3 regions of the Actinomadura rubteroloni genome follow, and region 3 is predicted to be linked to each of the others. Evidence: riboswitches for the same ligand, from Rfam matches in the RefSeq annotation. Region 3 holds a riboswitch; each other region holds the start of a gene.
What was found. Region 3 has a riboswitch for cyclic di-AMP ahead of BTM25_RS13795 (CHAP domain-containing protein). Riboswitches for the same ligand answer to the same signal wherever they lie in the genome.

Region 1 (2,255 bases), 1.1 Mb from region 3:
CCCGACAAAGAGGACTAGCCGATGCGGTTGGCCCCCGCGAAGTCGGACCGGTCCGAGAGCTCCGAGATCTTGACGACGTCGCCGGTCGACGGCGCGTGCAGGAACTTCCCGCCGCCGAGGTAGATCCCCATGTGGTGGAGGTTGGACCCGAAGTAGACGAGGTCGCCGGACTGGAGCGAGCCCCGGCTCACCTTCGTCCCCAGCTCGAAGAGGTCCCCGGTGTAGTGCGGCAGTCCCGGCTTGCCGACCTGCGCGTAAGCCCACACGACGAGCCCGGAGCAGTCGAAGGTGCTCGGCCCGGCGGCGCCCCACACGTACGGGCGGCCGATCTTGGTCAGCGCCTTGCGGGCCATCCGCGCGGGCAGGCCCGAGCCGGTGACGGTCGCCGACAGCCCGGTGTGCGGGTCCTTGACGTGCGTGGTGGTGAGCTTGTCGAGCTGCTTCTGCACTTCCGCGATCTTGTTGCGGGCGGTGGTGCGGGCGTTCTCGACCTGCTTCTTGGCCTGCGCGACCTGCGCGGTGCGCTGCTCGGCGGCCAGCTTGGCCTTGTTGGCCTTGTCGATCTCCGCCTGGACGGACGCGACGACCGTCGCCTGGTTCTGGGCGAGGTAGGCGGTGTCGGACAGGCCGTCCGCGCCGCCGGAGCCGAACAGGACGTCCGGTCCGCCGCTCATGTAGTTCGCGGCGGCGAGCGCGGCGAGCTGCCGGCGGGCGGGCGCGACCTTGGCCTCCAGGTCCGCCGAGATGCGGGCGGCGGCGGCCTCGGCGCGCTGCGCGCGGTCCAGGTCGACGCGGGCCTTGTTGAACTTCTCGGTGAGGATCTCGGCCTGGGTGTTGAGGTCGTCGAGCTGCTTGCGCAGCTCCTTCTCGGTGGGCTTGGGAGCCGCGAGGACGGTCAGCGGCGACGCGGCGTGCGCGACGGCCGGTCCGGTGAGCCCGAGGCCGACGAGCGCGGCCACCGCGACTGCGGGCGCCGTCCAGCGGCGCCGCCGGGAATCCGGTGCCAAAACCGGTCTCTCCTCTCCTCGCCGCCTGCCGGGTTAGCTGACGGGTTCGGGCCGGAGAAGCCCTACGACGCCGTGCGTCGATTCACCCCGAGAAGCCCGGTTGGGTCCCCGGCTCCCCCTCCGGGGGACTCGGCGGATCCGGACGCGGCCCCGAGAGCAGGGGCGAGGGAACGCCCGGATGACGAAAGACCTTACAAAGAATGCGCATAGATGACCAATTGGCCGCCGGGGCCGGGTCGCGACGCCGAGTCGGAAAGGGCGCCGCGCGGGCCGAGTAGACTGGTAGTGGCCGCTCGTCCGCGGCGTCACGAAATCCCCACGCCCAACCCTCACCCAAGGCGAGCCTGCATGCCCTTCTCCACGCGCGACGACCTCCGCAACGTCGCCATCGTCGCCCATGTCGACCACGGCAAGACGACGCTGGTCGACGCCATGCTCTGGCAGTCCGGAGCGTTCCGGGAGAACCAGGACGTGAACGACCGCGTCATGGACTCCGACGACCTGGAGCGCGAGAAGGGCATCACGATCCTCGCGAAGAACACGGCCGTCCTGCACAACGGGATGACGATCAACATCATCGACACCCCGGGCCACGCCGACTTCGGCGGCGAGGTCGAGCGCGGCCTGTCGATGGTGGACGGCGTCGTCCTGCTGGTGGACGCCAGCGAGGGCCCGCTGCCGCAGACCCGGTTCGTGCTGCGCAAGGCGCTGGAGGCCAAGCTTCCGGTGATCCTGGTCGTCAACAAGACCGACCGGCCGGACGCCCGCATCGACGAGGTCGTGGACGAGACCTACGAGCTGTTCATGGACCTCGACGCCGCCGAGGACCAGATCGAGTTCCCGATCGTCTACGCCTCGGGCCGCGCGGGCCGCGCGTCGCTGGACAAGCCCGGCGACGGCGAGATGCCCGCCGCCGAGGACCTGGAGCCGCTGTTCCAGGTGATCAAGGAGACGATCCCGGCGCCGTCCTACGTCCCGGACGCGCCGCTCCAGGCGCACGTGACGAACCTGGACGCGTCCAGCTACCTCGGCCGGATCGCGCTCTGCCGCGTCCACGCCGGCGTGATCAAGAAGGGCCAGCAGGTCGCGTGGTGCCGCCACGACGGCAGCGTCGAGAAGGTCCGGATCACCGAGCTGCTGATGACCGAGGCGCTGACCCGCAAGCCCGCCGACGAGGCGGGCCCCGGCGACATCATCGCGATCGCGGGCATCCCGGAGATCATGATCGGCGACACGATCGCCGACCCC
Region 2 (2,255 bases), on a different contig from region 3:
GGCGACGCGGCCCACGCGACCACCCCGACGTCCGGCCAGGGCGCGTCGATGGCACTGGAGGACGCGGTCGTCCTCGCCAAGTGCCTGCGCGACCGCCCGTCCTGGCACGACGCGGCGGCGCGCTACGAGGAACTGCGCCGGGGCCGCGTCCAGGACATCGTGGCGCTGGGCGCCCGCGCGTCGGCCGCCAAGCTGACCGACGCGTCCATCGAGGACTCCCTCGAATGGATCCACTCCTACCGCGTCGACTGGGCCGCCCCGGCCTGACCCCGCGAATGCGCGGAGCCCCGCGCCGGGCCGCCGGGGGCGGCGCCGGGCACGGGGCTCCGGGCGGGGTGGATCACTTGGCGTACTTCGGGTACCCGAAGCCGACGACCGAGTCGACCGGACGGGTCTTGATCTTCACGGCGTTGCCGGTGTTGCCCTCGACGGTCTTGATCGTGCCGTCGTGGTTGTCCTTCACGACCATCCCGACGTGCTCGATGTCGTCGGCCGACTTGCCGCCGTCCCAGGAGAAGAAGACGACCGCGCCGGGCTTGGGCGTGTGGCCCCAGCGACCGTTGTCCTCGAACCACTTGGCGTGCTGGACGGTCCAGGCGTCCTCGCCCATCTGGTCGGAGAACTGGAGCTTGTTGCCGACCCAGGACACGAACATGCTGCACCAGGAGGCGTTCTTGTAGGACCCGAGCGAGCCGCCGTCGCGCTTGACGGTCTCCTTGGCCCGGTCGGTGGCCATGTACCACTTGGAGAACTTGGTCGCGCCCGCGCCCTGCTCGCGCTGGCCGACCTGCGACTCGGCGAGCCGGACGGCGTCCTGCGCGGTCGGGGCATGCGCGGCCTGCTTCGGCGCGGCCTGCTTCGGGGCGGCCGGCGCGGTGGAGTTGGGCTTGGCGTCGGCGGCGCGCTGCTGCGCGGCGTCCGCGGCGGACACGACACCGGTCGGGACGTCCTTGCCCGGCGTCGGGACGGCGGCCTGCGCGGCGGCGGCGCCGGTCCCGGCGAGCACGGCCCCGGCGGCGAGGGTGCCGGCGGCGCGCAGGGCGAGGGTACGGGTCGTGGCGGTGCGAAGCTTACCGATCATGAAGGATTGCTCCTCAGCTTCCATGACGCCTACCGGGTTAGCTGACGGGTTCGGGCGTGGAAGACGCCCTACGGTTCGTGCTCGAACCGATTCACCCCGTGATGGAACCTTGGGTCCCCGGCTCCGCAGAGATGCGGACTCGGCGTGGGGCGCGCGGAAGGCGCCCGGCGGTCGATGGACGTTCTCCGGCCGAAGAAACGGCACGGAGCGGAAGATGCGCGGCAGTGGCGCGGTCTTCGCGCACGGCCCCGGAAGAACGGTGGGGCGCGTGGTTCAGGCCTCGCGTGATGCGCTCCGCTCGGGAGAACGCGGTACGGCCTGCTCGTACGGGAGAGAACACCTGACGTGGTGTTTGCATTCCCGTGGTGTCCGCCGCTTCCGCGACGGTCACGGGCTACAACACCGGACGAGATGCTTGCATTCCCGTGGGTTTCGCCGGATGAACGGCGGTCCTACGTAGAACACCTGGCCCGGGGTTGACATTCCCGTGGTGTGCGCTGCTCTCGCGGCGCGTACATGGGAGAACGCGGAGGACCGCGTTGCCATTCCCATGGGGTCCTGCCGACATCGCGGCGGATACGGGGTAGAACACCTGGGACGGTGTTGGCATTCCCGTGACCCTCCCCGCCGGTCGTGGCGAGGACCCCGTACAACAGGACCCCGGGGCCCGTCATTCCCGTGGCGCCGCGACTGCGTAGAGTGAAGAAATGATCTTGTGGAGCGCGCTAGCGGGACGCCCCGTAGGCCGCGACGTCGGCGCGGCGGTACAGGCGCCGGACGCGGCCCCCGGCGAGGGTCTCCACGCGGACGGGCTCGGGCCAGCCGCGCGGCGGACGGGACGCGTACACCGTCACGCTGCCCGGGGCCAGGCCCAGCATCCGGCCCGCCTCCGCGAGCGTGATCAGGTCGTCCGGGGCGGAAGGAGCCCCGAGTCCCGCATACCAGGACAGGAAGGCGGCCTCGTCCCAGAACAGGGCCTTGCCGTGCCGCCGGACGGGCTCGGGATGCCCGTTGGCCTCCCGCTCGGCCCACAACTGCTTCAGTCGGTGCTTACTGATCCCGTGGCGCGCCGCGAGGTCGTCGCGCGTCGCCAGGCCGTCCGGGACGCCGGTGGAACGGGCCGCGTACCAGCGGTCCCACTCCCCGGCGTCCCAGACCAGGCGGCCTCCGGACG
Region 3 (2,255 bases):
ACCGGTACCGGACGGCGACCGCGACGGTCGTCCCGTCGGCGCTCTCGTAGTGCTCGCCCCAGGTCGCGAGGGGCAGGCGGCGCAGGTTGTCGAAGACGCGACCCTGGGCGTCCCGGAACGCGGCGGGCGCGGACGCGACGGTGGCGAGGAAGCGGGCGCGGTCCCCGGCGCGGACGGCGGCGGCCCGGTTGGCGAGGACCGTCCGGACGTCGGCCGGACGCGGCGCGCGGGCGGCGGCGGGGCTCGGCGCGGCCACCGGCGCCGGGCGATCGTGCCCGCGCGCGGCGAACGCGTACGCCGCGAGCAGGCACAGGACGACGCAGAGCCCCGCGCCGAGGGCGATCCGCCGTCGGGCGGACGCCGGGCGCGGGGCCCCGTCGCCGGGATCGTCCGTCATGCGGGCGATCCTAGTGAGCTTCACCGAAGGTCCGGCTCACCGCCGGTAGTTCGGATAGCCGTACCCGACCACCGAGCCGGTGTCGCGGGTCTCCTTGCGGACGGCGTTGCCCGCGTTGCCCTCGACGGTGTCGATCGTGCCGTTCCGGTTGTCCTTGACGACCATCCCGACGTGCTCGATGCCGTCGATGGAGCCGCCGCCGTTCCAGTCGAAGAAGACGATCGCGCCCGGCTTGGGCTTGGTGCCCCACCGGCCGTTCTCCTTGAACCAGTCGGCGTGCTCGACGGTCCACGCGTCCGACCCGAACTGGTCGGTGAACCCGATCTTCTCGCCGACCCAGGACACGAACATGTCGCACCAGTTCGCGCCCCGGTAGGCGCCGACCGAGCCGCCGTCGCGGCGGACGGTCTCACGGGCGCGGTCGGTGGTCATGTACCAGTCCTGGAACTTGGTGTTCCCGTGGCGGCTCTCGGAGACGCCGACCTGGGACTCGGCGAGCCGGATGGCGTCGTGCGCGGTGGGCCGTCCGGTGCTCGGCGCCTCGGTGCCGCCGTCGCCCTCGTCGGAGGGGGCGTCGGCCTTCGGCGCTTCGGTCTTCGGGTCGTCCTGCCGGACCCTCCGCTCCTGCGGGAGCCCCACCGGGCCCCCCTTGGGCTGGACGGCCGTCCCGGCGACCGACAGGGCGCCCTGCGGGGCGTCCTTGCCGGGAACCGGCACGGCGGCCTGCGCCGTCGCGGCGACGGTGCCGACGAGCGCGGCACCCGCCACCAGTGCGCCGGTCGTGCGCGCGGCGACGGTGAGCGGACGGGGTTTGCGATGCTTGCCGTTCATGAGCGGGTCTACTCCTCGCTTCCATGACCGCCTGCCGGGTTAGCTGACGGGTTCGGGCGTGGAAGCCGCCCTACGGCCCGTGACGGGCCGATTCACCCCGGATGAGGACACAGTGGGTCCCCGGCTCCGCGGGAACGCCGGACGGGCGTTCCCGCGGACTCGGCGGTGGGCGCGCGGGTGCGCGCCCGATGATGGTTCTGGGCTGTTCCTCCGGGCGTCTTCCGCCGGGAGAGGGGCCGGGAACGGCCCCGGATGAGGATGCGCTGTCGCGTCACGGGACGCGCGGTCTGCGCACGGCCCCTCGCGGGGCGGTGGGATCAGTCCGCGCCGGTGGTCCCGAGGACGGAGCCGCGCGCGGCGGTCCGCTCATGAACGCCGGTCCCCGGCACGGCCGGGGGCGCGGTGCCCGCCGGTGCGGCGGGTCTGGGGGAGAGGTCGGACGGTGCCGTGATCGGAGCACGGCGGGACGTGGTGACAACTCTGCTGGACAGGGTCGCTCCTTCTTCCAGACGCCTGCCGGGTTAGCTGTCGGGTTCGGGCGTGGAAGCTGCCCTACGGCCCCCGAGAGGGCCGATTCACCCCGTGCCGCGCGTCCCGGTGCGGGATCGTGCGCGGCGGATGGGTCCCCGGTTCCGCCATCGCGGATTCGGCGCTGCCGCTTCGCCGGGACGGGCGTGATGGGGCCCGTGGAGTCCGCAGGTTCCTGCGGGGGACGAGCGGCGCTGACATGTGGTCGTGGACGGCGCTGAACCGTCCGGGCCGGAAGCCCGTTGCTGGCCGTCGTGACGCGCTCTCGGCGCCATGCACGCGTCGGGCGTGCGCACGCGGCCGGGCCGGCCGTCCTGCGGGGCGCGGCGGCTGGTGGGCGCCGCACCGGGGCCGCGGCACGTGGAACGTGTCGTGACCTGCGCCGATGACTGGCTGACACCGACAAGTGGCACTCAAGGTACCAAACGCCCCAGGAAAGGCAAATCTTCCACAAAAACAGCGACGGCCCAGGTCAGAGTACCTGGGCCGTCGGTCGTCC

Region 1: it holds a riboswitch for cyclic di-AMP, as region 3 does, so the genes downstream of both, BTM25_RS18610 (C40 family peptidase) here and BTM25_RS13795 (CHAP domain-containing protein) in region 3, are expected to answer to the same signal.
Region 2: it holds a riboswitch for cyclic di-AMP, as region 3 does, so the genes downstream of both, BTM25_RS07265 (CHAP domain-containing protein) here and BTM25_RS13795 (CHAP domain-containing protein) in region 3, are expected to answer to the same signal.

The regions. Positions count from the first base shown of each region.
Region 1 covers NZ_MTBP01000002.1:1,561,006-1,563,260, reverse strand. Annotated here, with positions in the region: gene BTM25_RS18610 (C40 family peptidase) at 15-1,007, opposite strand; cyclic di-AMP (ydaO/yuaA leader) riboswitch at 1,015-1,152, opposite strand; gene typA (translational GTPase TypA) at 1,356-2,255, shown strand, end outside.
Region 2 covers NZ_MTBP01000001.1:1,639,797-1,642,051, forward strand. Annotated here, with positions in the region: gene BTM25_RS07260 (FAD-dependent monooxygenase) at 1-267, shown strand, start outside; gene BTM25_RS07265 (CHAP domain-containing protein) at 341-1,081, opposite strand; cyclic di-AMP (ydaO/yuaA leader) riboswitch at 1,094-1,236, opposite strand; gene BTM25_RS07270 (hypothetical protein) at 1,807-2,255, opposite strand, start outside.
Region 3 covers NZ_MTBP01000002.1:508,638-510,892, reverse strand. Annotated here, with positions in the region: gene BTM25_RS13800 (gluzincin family metallopeptidase) at 1-397, opposite strand, end outside; gene BTM25_RS13795 (CHAP domain-containing protein) at 434-1,228, opposite strand; cyclic di-AMP (ydaO/yuaA leader) riboswitch at 1,242-1,386, opposite strand; cyclic di-AMP (ydaO/yuaA leader) riboswitch at 1,724-1,890, opposite strand.